DNA from 3 places in the Ralstonia flatus genome. Region 3 is predicted to be linked to each of the others. Evidence: predicted binding sites of a transcription regulator. Region 3 holds the regulator's gene; each other region holds the start of a gene.
The links. The regulator FliA, encoded in region 3, starts transcription of late flagellar genes. The targets are predictions, from matches to a motif close to CTAAAGTTTNNNNNNNNNNNGCCGNTA.
Positions count from the first base shown of each region.

Region 1: the regulator FliA is predicted to act here: its motif matches at 6,391-6,417, upstream of flgM (flagellar biosynthesis anti-sigma factor FlgM).
Region 2: the regulator FliA is predicted to act here: its motif matches at 4,090-4,116, upstream of fliD (flagellar filament capping protein FliD).

Region 1 covers NZ_CAUDLI010000004.1:235,057-244,691, forward strand. The annotation lists gene R2676_RS11230 (putative bifunctional diguanylate cyclase/phosphodiesterase) at 1-737, opposite strand, end outside; gene R2676_RS11235 (hypothetical protein) at 875-1,234, opposite strand; gene R2676_RS11240 (H-NS histone family protein) at 1,694-1,984, shown strand; gene R2676_RS11245 (GntR family transcriptional regulator) at 2,091-2,819, shown strand; gene R2676_RS11250 (porin) at 3,080-4,141, shown strand; gene R2676_RS11255 (response regulator transcription factor) at 4,265-4,987, opposite strand; gene R2676_RS11260 (flagella synthesis protein FlgN) at 5,445-5,906, opposite strand; gene flgM (flagellar biosynthesis anti-sigma factor FlgM) at 6,034-6,354, opposite strand; gene flgA (flagellar basal body P-ring formation chaperone FlgA) at 6,476-7,354, opposite strand; gene flgB (flagellar basal body rod protein FlgB) at 7,784-8,239, shown strand; gene flgC (flagellar basal body rod protein FlgC) at 8,448-8,855, shown strand; gene R2676_RS11285 (flagellar hook assembly protein FlgD) at 8,883-9,539, shown strand; gene flgE (flagellar hook protein FlgE) at 9,594-9,635, shown strand, end outside.
Region 2 covers NZ_CAUDLI010000013.1:116,557-126,191, reverse strand. The annotation lists gene uvrA (excinuclease ABC subunit UvrA) at 1-3,964, shown strand, start outside; gene fliD (flagellar filament capping protein FliD) at 4,159-6,195, shown strand; gene R2676_RS24035 (hypothetical protein) at 6,236-6,511, opposite strand; gene R2676_RS24030 (T6SS phospholipase effector Tle1-like catalytic domain-containing protein) at 6,556-8,538, opposite strand; gene R2676_RS24025 (DUF3304 domain-containing protein) at 8,531-9,187, opposite strand; gene R2676_RS24020 (hypothetical protein) at 9,184-9,483, opposite strand; partial or broken gene R2676_RS26230 (DUF4123 domain-containing protein) at 9,634-9,635, opposite strand, start outside.
Region 3 covers NZ_CAUDLI010000002.1:493,013-502,647, reverse strand. The annotation lists gene R2676_RS05960 (aldose epimerase family protein) at 1-358, shown strand, start outside; gene R2676_RS05955 (nucleobase:cation symporter-2 family protein) at 386-1,813, opposite strand; gene R2676_RS05950 (MBL fold metallo-hydrolase) at 2,119-3,210, shown strand; gene R2676_RS05945 (RNA polymerase sigma factor FliA) at 3,279-4,040, opposite strand; gene R2676_RS05940 (MinD/ParA family ATP-binding protein) at 4,049-4,831, opposite strand; gene flhF (flagellar biosynthesis protein FlhF) at 4,845-6,752, opposite strand; gene flhA (flagellar biosynthesis protein FlhA) at 6,749-8,875, opposite strand; gene R2676_RS05925 (YitT family protein) at 9,375-9,635, shown strand, end outside.

The DNA.
Region 1 (9,635 bases), on a different contig from region 3:
CGAACCAGTTCGATCGGCGCCAGCTCATTGAGCAACGGTGCGATGCGGGCGAGCCCGATATCGACTTCGCCCTGCGCCGCGGCCGACAAATGCGCGGCATGGTCGTCCTGCAGCGCCAACTGCGCGCGGGCACGCTGGGTGCCATAGAGCCGCGCCCGGCCGGAAACGACACGCACCACCACACACAACGCCGATGGCAAGGCGGCTTCGAGCGCGCGCAACGCAGCATGCAGCCGCTCGCCCAGCGTCGCGGCGGAAGGCAGCGTGGAAAGCAGATGATCGAGATGCTCGTGCGGCAACGCGGCACCGATGGCGTCGGCGCTCAGCATGCGCTCGCCGGCCTTGCCCGGCAGCTGCGCATCGAGCGGCAGCGGCAACCCGTGTACGACGACCTGCTGCGCGGGCAATCCGTCAAAGCGGGTCGGCGTGACTGTCAGGCGGACGCTGACAACCTCGTGGGGTTCGCCGGCGGAGATGGCTGCGACGAGCTGCGCCGCCGGGATGCCCCGCCCGTCTGACGGCATGGCGTCGGCGTCTTCTTCGGTAGGCCGCCCCAGCCACGCAGGCACATCCTGGAAGAAGCGCGAGAAGGGCTCGCCCAGCAGTTGATCGGCAGACAGCGCCCGCACCATGCAAACGCCTGCGGCATTGGCAAAGACGATGCGGCCTTCGAGCACCACATAGAGCGGAACCGGAAGGCTTTGTGCCGACAACGGGTAGGAAATTTCGTCTTGCATCCCGCGCTCCAACCTGAGGTATTCCCGGTCATCTCTTTAAGCAGGGACTTCGGGCGAGGGAAGCAAAAACGCGCCGGCTGCCGGAAGTCGGGGGCAATGCTCTTCATGATGCGCAAAAGTCGTGCGCGGCGCAAAGTCTAGTTTGTGGTCGATACAACACATTCTGATTTCGTTTTGTCAGCCGCGCCGTTGTCTGTTTGTAGCGCGGGTTTCAAAACGGGTGGCTCGGATGCCGAGGCCTGCGGCGGTGGAAATTCAGTACTGGCGCCATGTTGACTTTCCCGCGCGGCGAAATGCTGATCCATCCAGCGATGCGCCAGCGTCAGCCCGATTGCACACATCAAAACGCATGTTCCCATTGTCAGGATGAAATAGGCGCTGATCCGTTCGATCGAACGTTCCGGAAAGAAGAAAGTCGCGGCGGCAAACAGGGTGCCTGCCAGCAGGCCAAAGAGCAAAAGCAGATAGTAAAAACGACGCGGCAAGAGCGAATTCATTGTTGTCTCATCCAACTGCAACCAAGGGTGTGCTGTTTTGAATCGTTTTACCGTCGGGCCAAATGGACATGCCGCATCGCTGCAATCGCGGTGCGATGGCGTGCCGGCACGCGGCGCCGTGCGGATGAATCGGTATTGCGTTTGCTGGACTGCTGCAGACTGCCGCCCGGGGAAAAAACCAGAATTGCGGGACCCGGTAGCGCTTGCTATGGTGGTGGCACTGAAAAGCAATGCGATACGTGCTTGTAGCTTGAATGATCTCGTACGCTAATCCGAGGCGTCAATCTGACTTTCCGGTTGAAACTGAGCATCGGGCGTGCCACAAGTTGATTCTTGGCGGAGTGGTGTTCTTTGAAGGGCCTCGATCAAAAATATTGAAATTTGATTTCAGTTATGAATACAATTGATCTAATATCTGGTTCGCACCAGATTTCACACCAGACTTTATCGGGAGCCCCTATGGCGACATACAAGGAATTGATTGCACAAAAGGCCAAACTGGAAGAGCAGATCGAAACTGCGCGCGCCAAGGAGCTGGAAGCGGTGATCCAGCAAGTGCGCCAGACGGTTGCCGAATATGGCCTGACGGCTGAAGACCTGGGCCTGGCCCAGCGTCGTGGCCGTCGTGCCGGTGCCAAGGCTCCGGTGCCGGCCAAGTATCGCGACCCGAAGACGGGCGCGACGTGGTCCGGCCGCGGCCGTGCCCCGGCCTGGATTGGCAAGAACCGCGATAAATTCCTGATCGCCTGATCTGTCGGCCCTGCCTGACGCGCAAGTGCCGCAATGCAAATGGCCCACCTGCCCGGTGGGCCATTTGCATTGCGGCACGCGATGATCGTTCCTGTATAACGACGGCATGACGCCCCGCCTGCCCAAATACCTCGAACTGGCCGATCGCATTCGGCTCGACATCCTGCACGGAGCGCTGCCGGCCGGCAGCATCGCGCCCAGCGAGAACGAAGTCGCCCAACGCTACGGCGTATCCCGTTTGACGGCGCGCCGCACGCTGAACGAGCTGGCGGCGCGTGGTCTGCTCAAGCGCTCGCGGGGGCAGCGCAGCGTGGTGCTCGATCGCGTGGGGCCGCATCGGCCGGTGCTGTACGCGCCGGGCCAGTCCGATGCGGCGCTGGAATATGTGCCGGGCGCTGTCTATACGGTCAGTGCTTTTCGACTGGAAGCGGCGGACGCGACCGTGGCGGCCGCACTCGACCTGGCGGTAGGCGCGCAGGTGGCATTTGTGGAGCGCCGTGCCCAGGTCGAGGGGCAGCCCATCATGCTGCTGCGTACCTGGCTGACGTCGCGGCTGGCGGCGATGCTCGAGGCGCGCGACTTTGAGGATCGCCTGTTCGTGCAGGTCTTCCAGCGTGCCAACCTGACGATCGCCCGCTCGCGCGAGGCGCCCCTGGCGTGTGTGGCCGATGCCCACCAGGCCGCACAGCTGGGTGTGGATGCGGGCGTGCCGCTGGTGCGCGTGCGGCGCATCGGTTACAGCGTCGCGGACACGCCCATTTCCCTCACGTACTGCGATTTTTCGCCCGAGCGTTATACGCGCGAAGTCGATATCCGCGTGCTTCAAAACGACTGAAAGCGCACTGCGCCAGACCGGTGCAGAAACGGCGCCACACACCCTGCAATGGGGACTTGTCCGCCTGGGGTATTCAAGCTAGTCTGCGCCCCTTCCCGAGAAAACACATTCATTTGTGAAGCGACGCTTTGCCGACGGCGTATTGGCACGGCAGTTGCATTCACGGCGCCATCTCAGCGGCGGCGGGTTGAGCCACCTGCCGCCTCCACGCTGATTCAGTCGATTCAACACAACGGAACCACAAGAGGGAGAACTCAACAATGCAACTCAAGCGACGTTTTTCGCTGGCCGTGCTGGCTGCCGCCGCCGGTTTGACCGCAGGCGCAGCGCAGGCCCAATCGTCTGTGACGCTGTACGGCCAGGTGGACGCCTGGGCGGGCGCCACCAAGAACCTGGGCCAGGACCGCGCCTGGGGTGTCAATTCGGGCGGCATGTCGACGTCGTACTGGGGCCTCAAGGGCAGCGAGGATCTGGGCAACGGCCTGAAGGCGATCTTCACGCTCGAAGCGTTCTTCCGCCCCGATACGGGCAAGTCCGGCCGTTTTGACGGCGACCACTTCTTCGCACGTAATTCGTTTGTCGGCCTGCAGTCGAATAGCTGGGGCTCGATCAAGCTGGGCCGCAACACGCCGCCGTACTTCGTTTCGACGATCCTGTTTAACCCGTTCATCGATTCGTACACGTTCTCGCCGATGGTGTTCCACACCTACCTCGGCAACGGCCGTTCGGGCGCAGCAGGCATCTCGGGCCTGGTAGGCGATTCGGGCTGGGATAACTCGATCATGTATTCCACGCCGGACATGGGCGGCCTGACGGGCACCCTGATCTACGGCGCTGGCGAGCAAGCCGGCCACAACGGTCAGAACAAGTGGGGCGGCAGCCTGCTGTTCTTCCGCGGCAATTTTGCGGCCACGGCGGCGTTCCAGCAGGTGCGCTACGACGGCGCGCCGGGCGATCTGAACAGCCTGGTGGCGGGCTTTGCGCGCCAGACGGCGGGGCAGCTGGGTGCGACGTATGACTTTGGCGTGGTCAAGCTGTACGGCCAATACCAGTACATCAAGAACACGATCAGCACCGGCGACGCCAAGAGCAACGGCGGCCAGCTGGGCGTGTCGATTCCCGTGGGCCCGGGCAGCATCCTGGCGTCGTACGCGTACACGAAGACCTCGGGTGCGGCCGACGTGAAGCGCAACACCTGGGCGGTCGGTTACGACTATTCGCTGTCCAAGCGCACCGATGTGTATGCGGCGTATTTCCGCGACAAAGTGTCGGACCTGTCCACGGCCGACACCTTCGGCGTAGGCATCCGCGCAAAGTTCTAAGCCTTTCGCGTTCTGCTTTCCTTGTCACCGCCCGCGTTTCGACAGCGTGGGCGGCCATTTGCAACGGCGTCCGAATTTCGGGCGCCGTTTTTTGTTGTGCGGAAGACGGGTGAGGGCGGAGGGTCAGCCCGTGCGGGCCAGGCGCAGCGGCGGTGAGGGGGGCGAAGAGGACTCTGCCCCAATGTTCGGCTGATTCAGCAGCATGGCGCCGCGCTGCGTGGCCACGAAGACGGCCTCGGTGCGGCTGCGCACCTCCAATCGGCGATACAGCGCGTTGATATGCGCCTTCGTTGTCGCCTCGGAAATGCTCAGCATGCGGCTGATGGTTTTGACCGGATGCCCGCGTGACAGCAAGACGAGAATTTCATATTGACGCTGCGTCAGGCCGAGCAAGGCGCAATCGTCATTACCATTTGAGCCGGACGAACCTGCTGCAATGGCTTCGGGCCTTGTCAGCACAATCGACGCCGGCACATAACGGCCGCCGGCGAGCACCAATTCCAATGCCGCCGCAATCAATTTGCCGGAATAGCTCTTCAGCAGATAGGCCGAGACATTCAATTGCATCAGCGTGCGCACATGCGCGGCGGAATCGGTTTCACCGAGCACGGCAACATGTCGGGGATGTGGCTGTTGCAACAGCCGCGAGAGGGCGGGCAGATCGTCGATGCCCGGCAAGGGCAGGCCGATCAGGGCCAATTCGGCGTCCGCATGCGCCGCGAGATTCTCAAAGAGGGCTTCGTCCGGCTCCACGCTGACCACCTCGGTAATGGCCGGCAGAGATTGCAACACATGGGTTGCGCCGGCACGCACCAAAGGGTGTGCCTCCACTACGATTGATTTCACTGCGCCGCCTGTCTGGTTATGGTTTGTTTGTCCATTTCCGGAATCAGCCTGTTGCCGCGTCTATTTGAACTTGTGGTCCAAAATCAATGCAGCCGTGCCCTTGGAAATGCTTTTGGCGCGCGGTCTCGGTATATTTCCCCGTTCAACCGGCAGTCACCGCAGTACGGTGCCGCCGGGCCGAAACCTTGGCACGCCATTCAGGCGCAATTTCCTTCCGGTTTTTCTTGTTTATGTCGCCAGGCGCGGAGGATTAACTCCGCCAAAATCGCAGAATAAATCCCCAGCATGCTTGTTGCACCCATCAATGGGATGTAAACCTTTTTGTTTACCCCGATCGGTGGTGTGCTAGACCCCCCTATAGATAGCAGGATCAGACGGCAGCAGCTAGCCCCACTTCACGCCCATTGACGTGAGCGTAAAGCGCGGCTTTTGTACCCAAAAAGCGTGTTTTGGTGGCTTATTGCGCGACCACCGAGAAGCGCGGCATCGACAGCGGCTGTTTGCCGTCGCGGCCGTACGGTGTGCCGCCGCCGTTGTTGGCAGCATGCAGGACGGACAGCGCGTTCTGCGTGGCGCGCAGGCGCAGGTCGATCAGGGTGCCGTTGTCGATGTTGCGCTGGCGCAGCAGGCGGGCCAGCGCGAGGTTCTCGTCGAACAGGCGGCTGGCGGTTTCGTCGGTGCGCAGGTATTTGACCAGCCCGTACGGATCGGCACCGCCGTGCTGGGCCCACCACAGACGGCGATCACGGTCGGCTTCGCCCAGGGCGGCGAGCTGTTTTTGCTTGGTCTGGGTGACGCGCTCGAGTTCGGCCATGTCGCCATCGCGCAACGCCTGCGCTTCGGCATCCAGGGTGAGGGTGGCTGCGCGCAGCAGCTCCTGCTCGTCGGCAAGGGTGCGGATCAGCAGTGTGTTGTCCATGGTGACTACCTCAGGCTCAGTCTTGGAAGCTTGGGCAGCCGCCGGCTGGCACACCGCCCCGCCGCGATGAGTCCGAACAGACCGGCGGCGTCAGAAAATACAGGGGACGGACGACGGGAAACCCCCGTCAGACCTTCTTGGAGCGCGTGGAGAGCAGCGATTGCGCGTCGGAAAGCGCCGCATCGGCGATCTTGCCGGCGTCCATCTTCAGCGTGCCGTTCTGAATGGCACTGCGGATCTGCTCGACGCGTGCGGCGTCGAAGTCGCCGCTGCCCACTTGGCGCGAGACTTGTTGGACCGACAGCGACGGCGAATCGCTGGTGTGGCGCGTGGTGCCGGAAGCCGTCGTAGCGGCGGGGGTCGAGCCGGTCGCGCGCGTCGACCCGGACGCAGCGTCCTTGGTCGGCGCAACGGCCGGCGTGTTGTTCACGATATGGTTGATTTTCACGGGTGTCTCCGAAGAGCGCGTTCATCCTAACACCCATATCGGCCAACCCCGGCCCAAACTTTAGCGGCAGGTATCGATCACGCATCACAATAGAAAAGTGATCCGCCGTTATCAATCTGGTCTAAAACTGGATCGCCACGACGCCGGCGGACTGTGCAATGCCCGAGACGACATTGCCGTTGGCGGTGCGCACCTGCGCCACCTGGCCCACGGCGGCCTGGTTCAAGGCCCGGCCGTCGCTGCTGACCTGGAAGCCGCCGCCCTCGGCGACGATCTTGACGGTCTGGCCAGCCTGCACCGCAACGGGCAGGCGCAGGCTTTCGGCACGCAGCGGCTGGTTGGCGGCCACGCTCGTGAGCAGTACACGCCCCACTACATCGGCCGGCTGCTGCACGACCGACGCCGGCAGCGTGGAGAGATCGCCGGTACGGGCCTCCAGATCACCCATATCGAGCGTCTTGCCGGGCGGCAACGGGTGGGAAGCGACGTAGTACGTCCCCGTGATCTGGATCGTGGCCGGCACCCAGGCCGCCCAGGCATGCGGCGAGCGGCAGCGCACGCCCACTTGTATACGGCCGCGCAGGCGGTTGGCCGCCGGCAGCATCAGGTCGATCTGGTCGCAGGGCTGGTTGGCCACGCGCGGGTCAATAGGGCCGACTTCCACGGAGGCACGTGGCGCACCCGTCTCGTTCGTGCCGCCCAGGATGTCCAGTTGCGACTGCAGCTGTTGCTGAATCTGCATCTGGATGGCGTTCGGCCCCTGGATGGTCGTGGCTTGCGGCTGTTGCGCGGCTTGGGCAGGCATGGGCGCGTTGGCAGCGGCCGGCGGATAGCCGACGCGCATCATGCCCTGGGCGTGCGCCAGGATCGGGTGCACGAGGCTGGCCAGCAGGCCCAGCGCCAGGATCAGCAGCAGCTTGCGCTGACGCCCCGCCAGCGGCAGGGCCGCAGTGACAGGTCGGATCGGGTGGTGCGTGCTGCGTGCAAACCGCGTGGACATGGAAAGCCCCTTCATCAAAAGTCCGGTGAAGTGTAGCCACGCGTGCGCGAGGGCCAAATGCGGAAATGTCGGCCAATCCCCCCCTTATTCCAACGAATGGTCTTGCACACCGGCCCCTAGACTTTGCAACGTGGTGAAGTCCCTGGCGTTGCGCGGTTCCTGGCCGTGCAGCCTGCCCCGGTGGATCGGTTTCCCGGCCAGACACCGGATTCGCAGACAGGTCTTTTCCATTGAGGCTGCATGACGGCAACTCAGCAAGACAAGCGGTTCAGCGGTTTTGGAGACGGCATCGGCGGTTTTGAAGGGGCCGCTGATGCCGGGTTCTCCTGCCCAAGGGAACGCGCAATACGCAAACGCAAACGCAAGACAGAACGCAACCCCGGCGGGTGGCTGTAATCACCAGGACGCCACGCGCAAGGAATGACAGACATGGTCGACAAGCTGGATCAGTTGTTCGGTTTTCAGGAGCAGGCGCTGCACCTGCGCTCGCAGCGCCACCAGATTCTGGCCTCGAACATCGCCAACGCCGATACGCCCAACTACAAGGCGCGCGACTTCGATTTTCAGTCGGCGCTGCAGAAGGCGGTCGGCCAGCAAGGCGGTAACAGCCTGCCGATGACGGCAACGGCTGCGGGCCACCTGAGCGTGGATGGCGCGCCGGCCGGCGATGTGTCGCTGATGCAGGCGTCGCTGTCGCAGCAGACCAAGGCGCTGCAGGGCGAAGTGCAGTACCGCACGTCGCAGCAGCCGTCCATCGACGGCAACACGGTCGACATGGATGGTGAGCGCATGCGCTTTGCCGACAACACCGTGCGCTACGAGGCCGATCTGAGCATCGTGACGCAGAAGATCAAGTCGATGCTGGCGGCCATTCAGAACAGCTAGCGCGCGATGTAGCAACAGCAGCAAGAGCAGCAAGAGCAGCAGACAGGCATTAAGACGACCGCGCAGCGATCACGCGCGGCGAAAGAGGGGCGGGAACTGTGTGGCGCTCCGGGCCGGGAAAGTTCGGTCCGGAGCAAGCCGCCATACAGAACACCGGATCGGTCCGGCAGTCATGCCGGCAACAGTGTTTGAAGACATCGGAATCAACATGTCGCTATTCAAGGTGATGGATGTAGCTGGCAGCGCGCTCACCGCGCAGTCCAAGCGCATGAACGTGGTCGCCTCCAACCTGGCCAACGCCGAAAGCGTGACGGGCCCGGACGGCAAGGCGTATCGCGCCAAGCAGGTGGTGTTCTCGCCCGCGCAGGAGTCTGACGACTACGCCACCGGCGTGTCGGTCGACCGCGTGGTGGAAGACACTGTCACCCCCATGAAGCGCATGCACCAGCCGGGCAACCCGCTGGCCGATGCCGACGGCTACGTGACCATGCCGAACGTCGATGTGGTGGACGAAATGGTCAACATGATTTCTGCGTCGCGCTCGTACCAGGCCAACGTCGAAGTCGCCAACACCACCAAGACGATGGCCTCCAAGGCTCTGACCCTGGGCCAGTAAGCGGCACCTTCCTAGCGAGACACGAACATGACCGTCAGCTCAACGACCAACACGACCAGCACCGCGGGCACGACCTCCGGCAACCAGCTTGCCATCACCAAGGGCAGCGACCTGCAGAACACGTTCATGCAACTGCTCGTGGCGCAGTTGAAGAACCAGGATCCGCTCAACCCGATGGACAACTCGCAGATGACCTCGCAGCTTGCGCAGATCAACACTGTGAACGGCATCCAGCAGCTGAACACCACGATGTCGAGCATGCTCACGCAGAACGCCGCAACGCAGGCTTCGTCGATGATCGGCCGCACGGTGCAGGTGCCGACCAACAACCTGACGCTGGCCTCGGGCGCTGCCAACTTCGGCGTCTCGGTGCCCAACGGCGCCGACGACGTCGTCGTCACGATCACGAATGCCGCCGGCGTTGCCGTGCGCACCGTCGACCTCGGCCAGATGACGGCCGGCAGCGGCAACTACACCTGGAACGGCAAGGACGACAAGGGCAACCAGCTTGCCGACGGCGCCTATTCCATCAAGGTGACGGCCACGCAGGGTGGGAAGGTCGTCACGGCAAACGCGCTGGGCGCCGACAAGGTGGCCGGCGTCACGATCAACAACGGCACGATGCAGCTGGCGTTGGCGTCTGGCGGAACCGCCAAGCTGTCCGACGTTGCATCGATTCAGTAATCACCGGTCAACTGCGGGCAGACCCCGCGCTTTTATCTTCTACGGGAGAACACTATGGGATTCCAGCAAGGCCTGAGCGGTCTCGACGCCGCCGCT
Region 2 (9,635 bases), on a different contig from region 3:
CGTCAATGACGCCACGCCGCGCCTGGTGCTGGAAGGCGCGTCGGAACACAACCTGCGCGATGTCACGGTCGAGATTCCGCTGCAGCGCCTGGTGTGCGTGACCGGCGTGTCTGGCTCGGGCAAATCGACGTTGATCCAGGACGTGCTGCACCCCGCGCTGGCGCGGCACTTTGGCAAGGCAACCGAATCGCCCGGCGCATTCCGCGCGTTGCGCGGCGCCGATCAGATCAGCGACGTGGTGTTTGTGGACCAGTCCCCGATCGGCAAGACCGCGCGTTCGAACCCGGCCAGCTACGTTGGCGCGTTCGATGAAATCCGCAAGCTGTTCGCCAAGGCGCCCATGGCGCTGCAGCGCGGCTACACGGCCGGCACGTTCAGCTTCAACTCGGGCGACGGCCGTTGCCCGACCTGCGGCGGCTCGGGCTTCGAGCACGTCGAGATGCAGTTCCTGTCCGACATCTACCTGCGCTGCCCGGATTGCGACGGCACGCGCTATCGCGCCGAAATCCTGGAGGTGAAGCTGCCGCGTGGCGGCCGCGCATTGTCGGTGGCCGATGTGCTGGAACTGACGGTGAGCGAAGCCGCCAGCGTGTTCGCCGATGACGCCGACGTGCTGCGCGTGCTGCAACCGATCGTCGACGTTGGCCTGGAGTACGTAAAGCTCGGCCAGCCCGTGCCGACGCTCTCCGGCGGCGAGGCGCAACGCTTGAAGCTGGCAGGCTTCCTGGCCGAAGCCGCACAGGCCGCCCAGGCGGCGGCCCGCAAGCGCGTGAAGCAGGACGTGCCGGCCAATGCGGGCCGCCTGTTCATGTTCGACGAGCCGACCACCGGCCTCCACTTTGACGACATCGCCAAGCTGATGCGCGCGTTCGGCAAACTGCTCGACGCCGGGCATTCGCTGATCGTGATCGAACACAACCTCGACGTGGTGCGTGCGGCAGATTGGATCATCGACCTCGGCCCTGAAGGCGGCGACGCCGGCGGCCTGCTGGTCTGCGCCGGCACGCCCGCGCAGGTCAAAGACTGCGCTGCATCGCACACCGGCGCCGCGCTCAAGCAATACGAAGCCAGCGTCGGCCAGCCGGAAGCCATCGAAGGCGTGCCGCTGCAGACAGCACTGGCCGACCGTCGCGCCAAGCGTGCTGCGCTGGCGGAAGTCCAGGGCGAAAACGTCGTGCGCATCGTCCACGCACACGAGCACAACCTCAAGGGCCTGAACGTCGATATTCCGCACGGCAAGTTCAACGTGGTGACGGGCGTGTCGGGTTCGGGCAAGTCGACGCTGGCGTTCGACATCCTCTTCCACGAAGGGCAGCGTCGCTATCTTGAATCGCTCAATGCGTATGCACGTTCCATCGTGCAGCCCGCGGGGCGGCCGGAAGTCGATGCCGTGTACGGCATTCCGCCCACCGTGGCCATCGAGCAGCGCCTGTCGCGCGGCGGCCGCAAGAGCACGGTGGCGACGACGTCCGAGGTGTGGCACTTCCTGCGCCTGCTGTATGTGAAGCTGGGCGTGCAGCACTGCATCCACGACGGCACTCCCGTGTCGGCGCAAAGCCCGGAGGCGATCTTTGCACAGCTCATGCGCGACCATCGCGGCCAGCACATCGGCCTGCTCGCGCCGCTGGTCGTGAACCGCAAGGGCGTCTACACCGACTTGGCCAAATGGGCCAAGGCGCGCGGCTATACGCATCTGCGCGTCGATGGCGAATTTCTGAGCGTCGACCCGTGGCCACGCCTCGACCGCTTCCGCGAGCACACGCTGGAACTGCCGGTGGGGGACATCGTTGTCTCGCCGGAAAACGAAGCCGCGCTGCGTACGCTGCTGGAGCAGGCGCTGGAATACGGCAAGGGCATCATGCACGTGCTCGCGCCCCTCGATGGCCTGCAACACGCGATGCACAACGGCGGTACGGCGCATGTCGGCAATGTGAAGGTGTTTTCGACCAAGCGGGCGTGCTCGACCTGCGGCACCAGCTACCCGGAGCTGGATCCGCGCATGTTCTCGTACAACAGCAAGCACGGCTGGTGTCCGAGCTGCGTCGGCACCGGGTTGGCGCTCACGCGCGAGCAGCGTGCCGCGTTTGACGACACCGTCCTGGGCGGTGACGATCGCGGCCGCGAGCAGACGCTGCCGTCGGAGGAAGTCGATCCGGAAGGCATGACCGACCTGCCCTGCCCGGACTGCCACGGCACGCGCCTGAACCCGACGGCGCGCGCGGTGACCTTTGCCGACAAGCCCATCGTCGACATTGCGCAGTGGACGGTCAGCCAGACCCGCCGCTGGGTCGAGGGCCTGGACCTGACCGGGCGCGACGCCGACATCGCCCGCGACGTGGTGGCCGAGATTCACAGCCGCCTGTCGTTTCTGGAGGAAGTCGGCCTGGGCTACCTGAGCCTGGATCGCGCCGCGCCCAGCCTGTCCGGCGGCGAGGCACAGCGCATCCGCCTGGCCGCGCAGCTCGGCAGCAACCTGCAAGGCGTGTGCTACGTGCTGGACGAGCCGACCATCGGCCTGCATCCACGCGACAACCAGATCCTGCTGGACGCATTGCGCAAGCTGGGCGACAAGGGCAACACGCTGGTGGTGGTCGAGCACGATGAAGACACCATCCGCCGCGCCGACCACATCATCGATATCGGCCCGGGCGCCGGCAAGCGCGGCGGCACGCTTGTCGCGCAAGGCGGCGTGGCAGACCTGGCAGCGCAGCCGGATTCGCTGACTGGCCGATTCCTGTCGCAGCCGATCGAGCACCCGCTGCAGCCGCGCCGCCAGGTGATTGCGCCGCGTGCCGGCAATCAAGCCGTGCCGGAACAATGGCTGACGGTGCACGGTGCCAAGCTGCACAACCTGCGCAACGTGACCGCGACGATGCCGCTGTCGCGTCTGGTGGCGATTACGGGGGTGTCAGGCTCGGGCAAATCGACGCTGGCGCGCGATGTGCTGATGACAAACCTGCTCGATGCGGTCGGCCGTTCGGTGCTGTCTTCGCCGGCCACCCGCCGCGCACGCAAGGCCGCGCAGGCTGAGACGCCTGAGGCGAAGATGCCGCGCAAGCTCGACGTCAAACACGACTGGCACGGCTGCGACAGCGTCACCGGCTGGGAAACCATCGACCGCGTGCTGGAAGTCGATCAGACGCCGATCGGCAAGACGCCGCGCTCCTGCCCCGCCACGTACATCGGCGTGTGGGACACCATCCGCAAGCTCTTTGCCGACACGCTCGAGGCGCGCGCACGCGGCTACACCGCGTCGCGCTTCTCGTTCAACACCGGCGACGGCCGCTGCCCTGCCTGTGAAGGCCAGGGCGTGCGCACCATCGCCATGAGCTTCCTGCCCGACGTGAAGGTCGGCTGCGACGTCTGCCACGGCCAGCGCTTCAATGCAGAAACGCTGGCCGTCACCTGGCGCGGCAAGAACATCGGCGATGTGCTGACCATGGAGATCGACGAAGCGGTCGAATTTTTCGGTGCGATGAACAGCATCGCCCACCCGCTGCAGTTGATGAAGGACGTCGGCCTCGGCTACCTGACGCTGGGCCAGCCCTCGCCCACGCTGTCCGGCGGCGAGGCGCAGCGCATCAAGCTTGTCACCGAGTTGTCCAAGGTTCGCGACGACGTGACGCGCCGCGGCCAAAAGGCGCCCCACACGCTGTACGTCTTGGACGAGCCGACCGTGGGCCTGCACATGGCCGACGTGGCCAAGCTGATCCGCGTGCTGCATCGCCTGGCAGACGGCGGCCACAGCGTGATCGTGATCGAGCACGACCTAGACGTGATTGCCGAGGCGGACTGGATTCTCGATCTCGGCCCCGAAGGCGGCGACGAAGGCGGCACGATCGTCGCGGCTTGCGGGCCGGAGGCGTTGACGCGGGTGGCCGCCAGCCATACCGGCGCAGCATTGGTGCCGGTGCTGGCGCGCGGCAAGCAGGTCGATCCGAGCAAGGAAGGCGCGACGGTCTGACGTGGCGCGGCGGTCTTCACCGTGGTGGAGACCGCCGGCGCTGCCCGCCGCGTCGTGTGGCGTCGGCAATTCTTTCGCTTTCCTGAGCAAGCCCGGACAAAAAGCCTGCCCAAGCAGGGTTTGCCCTAAAGAACCGGGCTGCGCTGCCGTCACATTGTGGAGATTGTGAAGAAAGCGTTTGCGCGCGTCCGACCATGGCCACCTCCTCCACGAGCAACAACTACGTTCCGCCGATTTCCATTCCGGGCATCGGGACGAACATCGACGTCAACAACCTTGTTACGAAGCTGATGCAGGCGGAGAGCAAGGGCATGACGCTGCGGCAGACGCAGCAGAAGGCGTTTCAGACGCAGTTGTCGGCGGTCGGCTCGCTCAAAAGCGCGCTGTCGACCTTCCAGACGGCGATGGCGGCCCTGAACAACCCGGACACGTTTACCGGCAACAAGGCCAGCGGACACGACACCTCGATCCTCACGGCCTCGCTGTCCAACACGGCGCCGGCCGGCACGTATCAAGTCAACGTGACGCAGCTTGCGCAGGCGCAGGTACTGTCTGCCGCCGGGCAGACGTCGAGCAAGACGCCCATCGGCGGCGGCACGCCCACCACGCTCACGTTTTCATTCGGCAGCGTCTCGGGCGGCAGCTTTGCCAACGGCAAGTACACCGGCGCCACCTTCACGCAGAACGGCAACCAGGCCGGCGGCTCGATCACCATCGACCCGTCGAACAACACGCTCGCCGGCATCCGCGATGCGATCAACAACGCCAACGTGGGTGTCTCGGCCAGCATCGTCAACGACGGCAGCGATTCGCCCTACCGGCTGGTGCTGACGTCCACCGCGGGCGGCGCCAATTCGGAAATGAAGATTGCCGTCTCGGGCGACTCGACACTGCAATCCTTGCTGAGCCACGATCCGGCCGGCACGCAGAACATGACGGAGGTCGCGACGGGCCGCAACGCCATGGCCACCGTCAACGGCATCAACGTGCAAAGCGCCACCAACACGCTGACGGACGTGGTGGACGGCACCTCGTTCACGCTGGCCAAGACGGGCAGCACAACCGTCACGGTCGGCAGCGACGCCGGCCAGGCCAGCCAGTCGGTCCTCAACTTCGTCAAGGCGTACAACGCGCTGCGCATCCAGCTGAACGCGCTGACCAAGTTCGACACCGCCAACCCGGCCAACAACGGCGCACTGGCCGGCGACGTCAGCACCAAGGCGATGATCAACCAGCTGACCGACGTGCTGGGCCAGGGCATCGGCAACGGCACGTTCCAGTCGCTGGGCAGCATTGGCGTCACGATGGACAAGGAAGGCACGCTGTCGATTGACGATCCCAAACTGACCGCGGCCCTGAAGAAATCGCCCAGCCAGGTAGCGGCCGTGTTTGCCGGCACCGGCATGGCGACGGATTCCTTGCTGAAGGTTTCTGCGTTCTCGACGACCACGCAGGCTGGCAGCTATGCCATCAACGTGACCCAGCTGGCGACGCAGGGTTCGCTCAAGGGCTCGGCGGCCGCCAATACGACCATCCAGAGCGGCGTGAACGACAGCCTGTCGATCACGCTCAGCGGCATCACGACCAACATCCAGGTGCCGGCCGGCAGCTACACCGCGTCGAGCCTGGCTGCCCAGATCCAGAGCCAGATCAACGCCTCGCCCGACCTGCAGAGAGCCAAGGTGGAAGTCGCCATCGGCACCGATGCCAACGGCGTGCTGACGCTGACCGACAAGCAATACGGCTCGGTATCGACGGTGTCGGTGTCAGGGAACGGCGCCGCGTCGCTGCTGGGCGGCAGCCCAACGGCCACGGCCGGACGCGATGTACAAGGCACCATCAACGGCGCCGCCGCCACGGGTTCGGGCCAGAACCTGTACGGCGCCAGCGGTACGGCCGTGGATGGCCTGAGGGTGCAAGTGACGGGCGGTGCATTGGGGGACCGCGGCACCGTCACCGTGCAGCGCGGCTACGCGGCCCAACTGCACACCGTGTCGGGCAACTTGCTGTCGAACAACGGCATGGTGCAGAACGCCAGCGACGCACTCAACAGCTCCATCACCTCGCTCGGCAAGCAGATCGATCTGATGCAGAAGCAGCTCGACGCCAAGCAGGCGCTGTATTACGCGCAGTTCAATGCACTGTCGAAGGTGGTGGCGAGTATGACGAATACGAGCAATTACCTGACGACGCAGTTGGCGATATTGCAGAAGCAGCGGACGGGGGGCTAAAGGCGCCCTGAGTGCGCGTCCGCCGCGGCCATCCGCTTGGTTACTGCTGCGGCTTTCCCCACAACGGATTCTTGCTATCCGATCCCAGCACTTGAGCGAGCACTTCTGCATCGCCATCACGCGCGACTGCGGTGTTCTTGCGTGCTCGGGCGACCTTGGCACGCTTGCCCTGCTTCTTTGCGTGCACGGCCTTCTTGATCCCGCTTTGCGGGGCATTGCCTGATGCCGGGACGGTGAAGGTGTGCTGGGCGCAGATGCCTGCGGTCATCCAGGCGGTGGTGAGGAGGGCTACGGCGAGTTTGTATTGCACTTGCATTTGGCAGAGTCGATTTAAAGGCGTGACGAGGGAAATATTTCGGTTTAAGCAACTTCAAGCTGCTTTTCCGTTTGTACGGCAGCGTACTTTTCTTTTTGATCTCCACCGATGTACAGAACACGAGGGTCAGTGGTTCGCGTGTTATCCGTTGCGAACCCCGCTAATGAGTCATGTACATAGGTGGAAAAAAACTTGTACAGATCCGAGGTTTCAGCCAATACCTTACCGTTGACTACAACTTCCTCGTAAGCCGAGACAATCGCAGCATAGTGCGGGCGCATTCGCTTATTTGGATCTTCCTTGTGCCATTTGTAGATAAGCTCAGCATCCTCAAGCAGCCACTTGTCATATGTTTGCATGTTTTCCAGCAAATCACTGTCATCCGCAGCGGTGTCGAGCCGCGCCTGTGTACGCCTCCACGAGTCATAGGCTTTATCCCTGCGGCTGCTTGCCTCTTGTGCTTTAGCGCGCCAAAACGGCTCTTGATTGCTAAAGCCGGGGCTCTGCTTTGCCGCCGCTGCGGCCTGCTCCGCTGCGTCAACTTCCGCTGCTGCTAGCCGATAGCTCCGCTCTTGTTGGTCCGCTTCTGATTTAAGTCGTGCTCGATCTTTCTTGAACATGCCATCTTCATTGCCCTGAATCGATTTCTGCTCAGTGGTCTTTTTCCCTCGTGTTCGCAACACTGCCGCCGATACACGGTAACGCCAATATTGCCGCATATGCGCGAGAACCGCTTTTCCTAGTGGTAATCCACTTGGAATCGTCCCCATGTAAGTTCGCCATAGGGGGAGCATTTCCTCATATCGCTTTGCCGCCGGGCCGACCAGGGCAAAATCCTCCCGCTGACTTGAAGTCGGTAGCTGACTCAAGCTGTACATCGGTACCCCCGCAGCAATAGCGCGGTTTAGCATGTCTCTCAAAGGTACGATCGGCAAAACAGACGCCTTTCCCTGCTCCCCCTGTCGGTAGCCGCCACCTACGTCGGAGTGAACCCCAGGGAGCACAGCTTCAATCGTTCCTTGTGGATAGGTCAGTCCATCGAGGGCGCTATCGAGGGGAAACGAATTACGCATTTCGTGGCCGGACACCAGATGCGCGCACTTGGAAACAATTTTTGGGATCTGAAGACCATCCGCCCATGCACCGTGGCCGTCAGCCGGACCCGGGGATGGATCTGCCCCCGGCTCGCCAAATGCGAGCGCGCGCAGATTTCGCTCCGCCTCTGCATACGATGCACCCGGTGGCCCAATAAGATCGCGCCAACCCACACCGTTGCGTCGTTTCGTTAGCGTGTTGTTCGCACTCATGGGGAGCCCCACCGACGCAACGGTGTCAAAAATACCGAGAAAAAAAACCTCGATTTGGTAGCCGCCCTTAACAACGCCATTCGAGCTAAAGAGCCTTCCGGGCTTGAGCTTGAAAATTTTGCCCTCACTACTGCAACGAGCCTGTAGGTCACGGCAAAAAGCGCGTGCAGATGCGGCTCCACGGGAAAAGCCAAAGACCGAGATTCCCACCTTGAGGATTTTGTTGCTCGGATTGTTAGCCCGACTTTCCGCCTTACCCAAGATGATCCCGAGTTCAGAAAACGCCCAGTCCAGTCGCTTTTGTCCGAGCGCCCCCATGCCGCGACCGGTCTTCGTGCCACCTGGGTCGCCAATGGCGTTGAAGTAAGTCCCCAGCCCAGGGATGTAGCGGCGATGAACCTGCTTCTCCTCGTCGTCCATGACATGCGCCCGGAACAATCGAGCAACATTGCTGTGCTCTCCAGTAGGAGTATCCGCATCAAGATTGTTGCCCGTGCCATCAAAGAAGAACGAGATGGTGATGCTCTGTTGACAAGGTAGCTTTGGCTCCGCAGATCGATGCGCCAAGCCCGAGGCGGCGTCCAGCGTGGAAGGTGTGGCTGGTAGCACCACCTGAATCGTTGCCGCCGAGTTCAGGGTCGCGGCATCGGCTCCGCTCGCTCGATTCTCAATAGGCTGCTCCAGCGGCGTACATACCCGTGACATCTTCGCGTTACTCATCACCACACCTCGCGTGTTGAGTATCGTTGTTCACATTTCCGTTAGCCTTTCGCAATGCAGGACTATATCGATCCATCATCACGCGGGGTCGCGATGGATAGTCAGTAATTGCCACCTGAATGGTGCCGTCCTGATAAAAGTGCACCTCGAAATAGTTCGCTTCCTTTGGCATAGGACCGGTTAGCAAAACGGTCTGTGTGCACCATGGCCGCTGCCCAATTCCATCGCGCTGCCACTTGATGTCCACCGGAATCGGCAACGGCTTTTCTTGGGGAATCGGTGCACAACACGCGCCGCCGCCATAGCTATAGCTACGTGAAGACACCTCGATGTTGCCGGCCCCTGCCCCATCGACGGAGAAGTTGGTGATTGCGGAGTCCGTGTAGTTGTAGCCGACGATCGTCAGCCCTTTCTTAGTCGTAGGGGTCCGTTCGGGCCCTGTGTAGAGTTGAACGCCGTTGAGTGTTGGCGGAGCAGTTTTCTCCATCCGACGAATCATCTCGCGCTGCGCTTCAGTTGCATTTGGCATGGCATCAGCAATGGAAGCCGCATCACTGCTCTTCTCGCACGCCACCAGCAGACAACCGGCCAATATCGCGATCGCACAGCCAGCGGACCAGACCTTACTCAACGCAACTTTACTCATCATGTTTCTTCCAAATTCCGGACTCGGTCCAGCACCGCACTGAAAGTCAGCTCGCCTGCCTGCACCTGAGGCAGGAGTTCATTCCAAGGGGGTAACACATCGAAGTCGTTGCTCTTGGATAGCGCGATTGTGACGAACGCCGCGAGGTCAGGTATCTCCTTCAGACCCCAGTGGCGTGCACGATATACGAGGTCAACCACGATCGGATAGCGCTGCGGATATGGAATGTCAAAAAGCTGATGCCGGCCGCTGGAAGCAATTAGGTCAATGACCGCATCCGGCTCGGATGCTTCGATCATCGCGTGCTCCTGAGCTACGGAAAGCATAAGAGGCGGAGAAAAAGCATCACTGGCCGTTCGAACCGTACCCCGTGCAGGCACCATTGCCCCTTCTCGGTCCGAGTACCACCAATCGCTGGCGCAGGATAGAAACGAATCAATCTGCGCGGGGC
Region 3 (9,635 bases):
CATTGGCGCGCGGCTGGACTGGCCCAACGCGCAGTTGGCGCAGGCCGGCGGGTTCGACCACTGCTTCGTCCTGCGCAATACGGCACCGGACGATCGCCCGCATGTGCGCCCGGTCGCGCGGCTGTATGAACCCGGCAGCGGCCGCGAATTGACCGTGCTGACCGATCAGCGCGGGCTTCAGTTCTATTCAGGCCACATGCTGGCAGGCACGCACGCGCAACGCAGCGGCTTGTGTCTGGAAGCCAGCGCGTTTCCAAACCAGGTCAACATGCCCGATGCAGAAGCGGTCATGCTGCGCCCGGGCCAGGTCTATCGGCAGCACACCGCATACCGCGTCTCGGTTGCCGGAGAAACCTGAACCGCGTTGAAGCGCGGCGTTGGATGTTCAATGCGCGGCTGCGGCCGCACCGTGCATGACTTCGTGCGAGCCGCGGATGCCGTTGAACCAGGCGTTCAGCACCACGGCCACCAGCGTGCCCATCACGATGCCGCTGTGGGTGATGGGGCGCGTCCAGTCCGGGAAGTGATGGAAGAAGGCCGGCGCCAGCGTCGGCATCATGCCAAAGCCGACCGACACCGCGATGATCAGCAGGTTATGGCGCTGCTGCTGGAAATCGACCATGCCCAGCATGCGGATACCGGCTGCGGCCACCATGCCGAACATCACGATGCCCGCCCCGCCCAGCACGTATTGCGGCACCGATGCCACCACGTACGACAGCTTCGGAAACAGCCCCAGCACGATCAGCAGCACCCCGCCGGCCGCCGCCACATAGCGCGAGCGCACGCCCGTGATCGACACCAGCCCGATGTTCTGCGAGAACGACGTATGCGGGAACGTGTTGAACACCCCCGCCACCACCGTCGCCAGACCATCGGCACGCAGGCCGTTGGTCAGTTCATTGCGCGAGATGGGCTTGCCGACCACGTGCGCCAGCGCGAGGAACATGCCGGTCGACTCCACCAGCGTGATCACGATCACGATGCACATCGAGATGATGGCCGACAGTTCGAACTTCGGCATGCCGAAGTAGAACGGCGTCACCAGCGTCATCAGCGGAGCGGCGCTCGCGTCGGCCAGCGACACCTTGCCGAACGCCGCCGCCACCAGCGTGCCCGTCACGATGCCCAGCAGCACGGCGATGTTGCACAGCAATGCGTTGCCGAACTTGGTCAGCAGCAGGATCGTCACCAGCACAAGCGCGGCAATGGCCAGGCCGAACGGATCGCCAAACGCGGGGTTCGGCACCATGTGTTTCACGCCGTCCACCACCTGCGGAATCATCTGCTGGCCGCCCGCGGCCCAGTTGATCCCGACGCTCAGCAGCGAAAAACCGATCAGCATGATGACCGTGCCCGTCACCACGCGCGGGAAGAGGCCCAGCAGCCGCCCCATCAGCGGCGCAACGGCAATGCCGAACACGCCGGAAACGATCGACGCCCCGAAGATGCCGGGCAGCCCCATGCCGGGCTCCACACCGATGGCGATCATGGGCGCAACTGCCGCAAACGTGACTCCCATCATGACCGGCAGGCGGATCCCGAAAATCAGGAAACCGAGCGATTGGATCAACGTGCCGATCCCAGCCGCAAACAGGTCGCAATTAACGAGATACGAGAGATCGCTCTTCGACAGGCCGAGCGCATTGCCGACAATCAGCGGCACGGCAATCGCCCCGGCGTACATCACCAGCAGGTGCTGCAGGCCAAGCGCAAACAGGCGCGGCAATGGCAGAAACTCGTTGACGGGATCGGCAACGGCGCCGGTGATTGTCGACGAAGAGGGCGAGGGTTGGCCGGGGGATTGGCGCATTGTCTGTCTCCTGGGGCCGCCCCCGTGTCAATGCCGGGAGCGTGCTTTAGACGGATGGGGCGGGTTCCATTCGCCAGCATTCATGCGGCGTGATGCCGCGTATTTGCCGGAATCTTGGAGGGGCGCCATTTTTCTGTCAACAATTCCATACGTTTTTTGTGTACATATTTTGCGTTCTGAAATGCAGGTGCGCGATGGGTGACTTCCCGGGTCGCGTCCACCTGCCCCGGCACCGGAAATCAGAGATTCCTTGATACTGACGTGGTCCTTCTCATCTCCGTGCTTCGCTGACCCGCTCCGATGCCATGAAGAATCCCGACTACAACCCCGCCAAACCGCACCACACGCCGGACGGATTCCGCAACCGCTATCCGCACCCGCGCCCCGACGCCGATTTCTGGCAATGGCAACGGGAGCGTCGCCGCCTGAAGCTGCCCAAGCCGCCCACGCAAGACCTCTCCTGCATCGCGCCCAACCTCGGCGCCATCCATCAGCCGCCCGCGCTGCCGCAACTGACCTGGATCGGCCACGAAACGCTGCTGCTGCAGATCGATGGGCTGAATGTGCTGACCGACCCCGTGTTCTCCAAGCGCGCCTCGCCGCTGCCGTTTGCGGGGCCGCGCCGCCATCAACCGCCAGGGCTGTCGCTCAAGCAGTTACCGCATATCGACCTGGTGCTGATCTCGCACAACCATTACGACCACCTCGACCGCGCCAGCGTGCGTGCGCTGATGCGCCAGCCCGGCGGCGCGCCGATGTTTTTCGTGCCGCTGGGCATCGACCGCTGGTTTGCGCGCAACGTGCGCGGCACACGCCTTGCCGGTGACAACTCCAACGTGCGCGCATTCGACTGGGACGACGAGGCACGATTCGGCCCCTTCACCGCGCACTTCTGCGCCGTGCAGCACTGGTCCGCACGCGGCCTGTACGACCGCAACCGGACGCTGTGGGGCAGTTGGGCGCTGCTGCATCCGCACCTGCGCTTCTGGTTCTCGGGCGATCTGGGCTATTCGCAAGACACGCGCGACATCGGGGCGCGCTTCGGCCACTTCGATGTGGCGGCCATTGCCGTGGGCGCCTACGAGCCGCGCTGGTTCATGAAGGCGCAGCACATCGACCCCGCCGAAGCCGTGCAGGTCATGCAAGACATCGGTGCCCGGCAGGCCGTGGGCATTCACTGGGGCACGTTCGAGCTGACGGACGAAGCGCTGGACCAGCCCATCACCGACCTAGCCCACGCGCTGAAGGCCGCCAACGTGCCCGCCGAGCGCTTCCTTCTGTTCAAGCACGGCGAGACCCGCGTGTGGGATGCCGCCGCCTCGCGGCTCGTGACCGATGTGACCGACGTGCCCAAAGAAAAAGCGCGGCCGCGAGATGACTCGCTGGCCGCGCAGTAAGAAACTGGCAGGTCAGGCACAGACCCGGCGTCGCTCGCCATTGGCAGCGGCGCCCGGTTGATATCGGATCAGGTCGGCGTCGGCAGCCATGCGCGATCGCGCAGGCGCGAGCGGATGCGGGCAATCGCCTGGCTGTGGATCTGGCACACGCGCGATTCCGACACGCCCATCACGGCGCCGATTTCACGCAGGTTCAGATCCTGCTCGTAGTAGAGGCTCATCATCAGCTTTTCGCGCTCGGGCAGTGCCTCGATGGCAGCCACAACGGATTCGCGCAGGTCGTGGTCCAGCAGCTGGTCCAGCGGCGTGGCGTCGTTCTCGGGCGCGCGGTTCTCGATGAAGGCGTCGGCGTCTTCGCGGTCGAAATCTTCGTAATACAGCAGCTGGCTGCCTTGCAGGTCGACCAGTTGCTTCTGGTATTCGGCCAGCGACATGCCCAGCGCTGCGGCAATCTCGGTTTCCGTGGGGGCACGGCCCTTTTGCTGCTGGAGCTTCTGGATCGCCTGCTCGATCGTGCGTGCATTGCGGCGCAGGCCACGCGGCAGCCAGTCCGAGCCGCGCAATTCGTCCAGGATCGCGCCGCGGATCCGCTGGGCCGCGTAGAACTCGAACTGCACGCCCTGCGTTTCCTCGTAGCGCGACAGCGCATCGAGCAAGCCCATCATGCCGGCCTGGATCAGGTCGTCCAGCTCAACGCTGGCCGGCAGCTTGACCATCATCTGGTTGGCAATGCGACGCACCAGGGGTGCGTACGTGGCCATCTCGTCGGACTTGGTCTTGCGACCGGTTGCGGTGTACATATCCATGCCTGCCTTTGACGCTTCGTTCATGCTGCGCCTCAATAAACCAATTCGGCCGCGCGTGCGGTGGCGCCGGGTGTCGCTGTCGATACCGACATTGACCTTGCGTGCGCCGATTCATCTGCCGGCGCCTCAGCCGGTGCCCGCGCCGACATGACCACCCGTGACGGCGCACTGCCATCACCGGCTTGGGCCTCGGCGCTGGCCCAGCTCAACATTTCTTCGGCAAGCTGGCGGAAGGCCATGGCCGAAGGCGATGCGGGAAACGCACTCGCCACGGGCTTGCCGAGCGAGAGCGCGAGTTCTACGTGCCGGTCCTCGGGGAGGTAGCCGGCGAAATCGATCCGGGTGTTCAGGTACTGGCCCACGGTGTTGGCCAGGTTGCCGAACACGCGCACGGCGGAATCCACCGAATGCGCGCCGCACACCACGGTGCGGATGCCGGCGCCGCCTTGCAGCACGGCGGTTTTCTTGAGCAGCGTGTACGCGCTCTTGATGCCTTCCGGGCCATCCGCGAAGGTCAGCAGCACGTCGTCGCACGCTTCTGCCACGGTGCCCAGCGCCCGGGTGCCGAAATGCGCGGCCACGAGCGTCACATCCGCCGTCTCGTCGTGCTGTTCGAGCACGCCGGCCATGGCCAGCACGGTCTGCGCGCTCACCACGGCGGTATCGCGGCCCATGCCGGACAGCGCAATGCGCAGGTTGTCGACAAAATCATCGACCTGCTCTTCCGCGCCGACCACGAGCACGCGGCGGGCAGCGGCATGACCGAGCATGCGCCGCAGCCCTGCGGCTTGATCCTTGGCGAATGGCGTCGTCATGGTCGCCCCCTTGTCAGGCGAAATCGAAAGCGGCCAGGCCGGGTTCGCGGTTGCCTGCGTTGCGTAACACCCCACCTTGCGCCACGAGCAACGATTCGTCCGAATCGAGCGTGAACGACGACTGCTCCGCACCGGCCCGGAACGAGCGGTGGATCAGCAGCTTCTTGTTCGGCACCGCAATGTCTTCCGGCACACGCTGGCCGTACGACACGTAGTGCAGCGGCAGGCGGCGGCGGATCATCACGTCCATCGCGTGGCCTACGGAAGCGGCCTCGTCGATCTTGGTCAGGATGCAGCCGGCCAGGTTGGCGTCGCGGTAGGCGCCCACGACTTCATCGAGCGTCTTGCCGTTGCTGGCCGCGTTGAGCAGTAGCAGGCGCTTGATCGACGGGCCGACGGCATGCAGCATCGCCATCTGTTCGGACACGGCGCGGTCGCGCTGGCTCATGCCGATGGTGTCGATCAGCACGACGTGCTTCTCGCGCAGGTCGTTCAGCGCCAGGCTCAGGTCCTGCGCGTCTTTCACGGCATGCACCGAGACGCCCAGGATCTTGCCGTAGATGCGCAGTTGTTCATGGCCGCCGATCCGGTAGCTGTCGGTCGAGAGCAGCGCCACGCGCGATGCGCCATGGCGCAGCACGAAGCGCGCGGCCAGCTTGGCGGTCGTGGTGGTCTTGCCCACGCCGGTCGGGCCCATCAGGGCAAACACGCCGCCCTGGTCGAGCAGGCTGTTTTCATCCGACACGGTGCTCAGGTTCTTTTCGATGGCGCGCTGTACGAAGTCCAGCGCACCTTCATACGTGTCGTGCTGCGGCATGTTTTCCAGCACGTAGCGCGTGAGCTGTGCCGAGAACCCTGCGTTGAGCATGGTCTGGAACAGGCGCGTACGCACCGGATCGCCCAGCTTCACGCCCAGCGAGGCGAGGCTCGACATGGCGTCGTTCAGCGTGCTCTTGAGCGTTTCGATCTCACCGACCATGCGGCGGGTCATCACGTCGGTCTCGGCACGGATGCTTTCCTTCACGTCGGCCTGGATGGCCGAACGCTGCAGGCTCACGTCATCACGCGGGGCTTCGGGCTTGGCCATCGTGTCCTCCACGCGGACGAAAATGTCGGACGTCTTGCCTGCGTCGGCTTGCGCTTCGATGCGCGCCTTCACAGGCGCTTCGGCCTTCTGCTGTTCTGCACGGATCGTGCGTGCCTGCGCTTCCACGCGCTCGGCAAAGCTGCGCAGCGTGACCGGACGGTCGTCCTGTTCGCGTGCCTGCTCGCGGCGTGCGGCAAAGCGGGCCGTCGATTCCATCTCCGGCTCGTCGTCTTCCACCGTGGTACGGCGCGCGATGAATTGGGCGGTGCTGGCCATGGCCCGCTCTGCGGATTGGGCAACCTCTGCGTTGGCGCGGTCCAGCGACAGACCCGCCAGCATGCGGGTGGACGCGGCCAGTGCGTCTTCTTCGCCAAACGCCACGTCGTCGTCCACGCGCGTTTGCAGCGTGCGGCCTGCCGGCTTGGCTGCCTGAGTAACCGGGGCAACCGGCGCTGCCGGTGCGTCTTCCTGCGCAGGCGTGCGGCGCGAAGCGATGAAGCGGTTGCGCAGACGGGCCAGCGCGTTGGGTGCCGGGGTCTCGGCTTGCGGGGCTTCCTCAGCAGGTGCCTGAGCGGCCGCCACGGCTGCGGTTGCAGCGGCAATCGGTGCGGGCTCGGGAATCGGCGCCGGTGCCATCGGACGGCGCTGTGCGGTCTTGGGCGCCGACGACTGCGTGTCGACCAGCGCATCCACGTGCGAGTCGGATGCCGCGATGATCTCGATGCCGCCCGGAATGGCGCGGTTCGACAGGATCAGAGCGCCATCGCCCAGTTGGTCGCGGACCTTGCGCAGGACGTCACGCGACGTCAGTCCGGTAAATCGATGCATTTTCATGCGCGGCCTCCAAGCATGGCGACAACCTTAATCGTTCGGTGATCTGGAATTTCTGCGTGCGACAGCACGCGCAGGCTCGGTGCGGCACGCTTGAACAGGCGGGCGAGCATCGGGCGCAGTGCGGGCGGTACGAGCAGGACGCCCGTCTGACCCATCTGTTCGTGCTGCCGCGACGAGTCCGCTGCTGCTTGCATGAGCGAGTCAGCCAGTTGCGGTTCGATCGGGCCGGCGTTAGAGCCAACGACGCTTTGCAGCAAGATGTTCTCCAGATTCGGGTCAAGCGTGACGACCTGCATTTCGGTCTTGTTCGGGAAGAGCTGCTGGGCAATCGCCCGGCCCAGCGCCACACGCACGGCGGCGGTGAGTTCGGCGGGGTCTTGCGTCCTGCCTCCGTGTTCCGCCAGCGTCTCGACGATGGTGCGGATGTCGCGGATATGCAGGCCTTCGTCCAGCAGGTTCTGCAGCACCTTCTGCACGGTCGCGACGGGCAACAGCTTCGGCACAACGTCTTCGACCAGCTTCGGTGCTTCCTTGCCCAAATGATCGAGCAATTGCTGGACTTCCAAACGGCCGAGAAGCTCGGTGCTATGGGTGTAAATCAACTGATTGACGTGCGTGGCGATGACCGTGCTGCAATCGACCACGGTGTAGCCCTCGGCCTGCGCGCGATCGCGCACATCGGCGGTGATCCACATGGCCGGCAGGCCAAAGGTCGGGTCCACCGTCGCAGTGCCGGGCAGTTGCGTGCCCAGCCGACCACCCATGCCACCCAGACCGCCATGACTAGCCGGGCCGTCCTGACCACCCGGATTGATGGCGAGGAACTTGCCCTGCTGGACTTCGCCGTGGCCGATTTCCACGCCCTTGAGCGTGATGCGGTAAGACGACGGGCCCAGCTCCAGGTTGTCGCGGATATGCACGACCGGCGCCAGGAAGCCCATGTCCTGCGTGAATTTCTTGCGGATGCCCTTGATCCGGCGCAGCAGCTCGCCGTCCTGGCTCTTGTCGACCAGCGGGATCAGGCGGTAGCCGATTTCCAGGCCCAGCACGTCGACCCACGAGACGTCGTCCCAGCTCGCCTCGGGCGTATCCACCGGGGCAATCGCCTGCAGCACGGGCTCGACCTCGGGCACTTCGCGCTTCTTCTTGAGGTACCAGCCCAGATAACCCAGACCGCCGCCAAACAGCACGAACGGGATGTGCGGCATGCCCGGCACCAGGCCCAGCAGGCCCAGCACGCCGGCGGTGGTCATCAGCACCATCGGCATGGCAAACAGCTCGCTCGACAGTTGCTGACCGACGTCCTTGTCGGTGGAGACGCGGCTGACCATGATGCCCGCCGCGGTGGAGATCACCAGCGCGGGAATCTGCGCGACGAGGCCGTCGCCGATGGTCAGCAGCGTGTAGTTGGTGGCGGCGTGGCCCACGTCCATGCCGTGCTGGAGCACGCCCACGGCCAGGCCGCCGACGATGTTGATCAGCAGGATGGCGATACCCGCCACCGAATCACCGCGCACGAACTTGCTGGCACCGTCCATGGAGCCGAAGAATTCGGCTTCCTGCGCGATGGCCGTGCGGCGCTTGCGGGCTTCGTCTTCACGGATGAGGCCGGCGTTCAGGTCGGCGTCAATCGCCATCTGCTTGCCGGGCATCGCATCGAGCGTGAAGCGCGCGCTGACCTCGGCGATGCGGCCTGCGCCCTTGCTGATCACCATGAAGTTGATGATGACCAGGATGACGAACAGCACGATGCCGACGGTGTAGTTGCCGCCCACCAGAAAGTGGCCGAAGGCCTCGATCACCTTGCCGGCGGCGTCGGGGCCGGTGTGGCCCTCCATCAGCACCACGCGGGTGGAAGCCACGTTCAGCGACAGCCGCATCAGCGTGGTGATCAGCAGGATGCTCGGGAACGACGAGAAATCCAGCGGCTTGAGCGTGTGCATGCTGATCAGCAGCACGATGATCGACAGCGCGATGTTGAACGTGAACAGCAGATCCAGGATGAACGGCGGCAATGGCAGCACCATCATCGCCAGGATCAGGATGATGAGCACCGGGCCCGCGGCGGAGCGGTAGTCGCCCTTGCGCAGGATGTCGGTGACTCGGAGCAGTGCGGCGTTCATTGGAGGGCGTGCAGCGGGGGGCTTTTCGATGGATGCCATCTTGCCGGGGGCGCCGCCAAATCGAAGACGTGAGAAAGCCGCCCAAAAGGCGGCTTTTCTCTGAAATACCCTCCCACCGGGGGGTGCGCTTCTACCCCTTCACGCCGCCAGCGGGGCCCGGGGGTGCGTCGTACCAGACTTTCATACAGAATCGCGTACTCAACTGGGCTGTACCAATCCCGTCCCTCAACCGCACCCCTTTCGATACCCTCGCGCTGCAGCAGCGGCATGGTCGTATGCGCCATGCAGCCCAGGGCGCTGGGTATGGGACTTGCAAATCATCCTGAAACGCCGCCCACAAGACCCGGATCCAGGCACCACCGCACGAAGGTGGTGCAGTGTCCGGTGCGTGGATGCACCAACCCGATCATAGGCAACGTTCAATGAAGCACCCCACCTCTGGATTACCGGACATCCACGATTGTTTGCCGGACTGGCCGTTCATCCGATGAGCGGCGCCATGGACCATCAGCTTCACCACGCAAGCAGCGCCGTTGCGGCAAGCCCTCCCCATGCCGCCCGGCACACGATGCTCGAAGACGTCTACGGCATGGCCGTCGGCATGATGTTCATCGTGACGGGGGTGGTGCTGCTCAGCGCAGCCGGACTCGTGACCGGTGGCATTGCAGGGATCGCGTTGCTCGTGTCGTACGTGGCGCCGCTGTCGGTCGGCACCATTTTCACGTTGGTCAACGTGCCGTTTTTCGTGTTCGCCTATTTC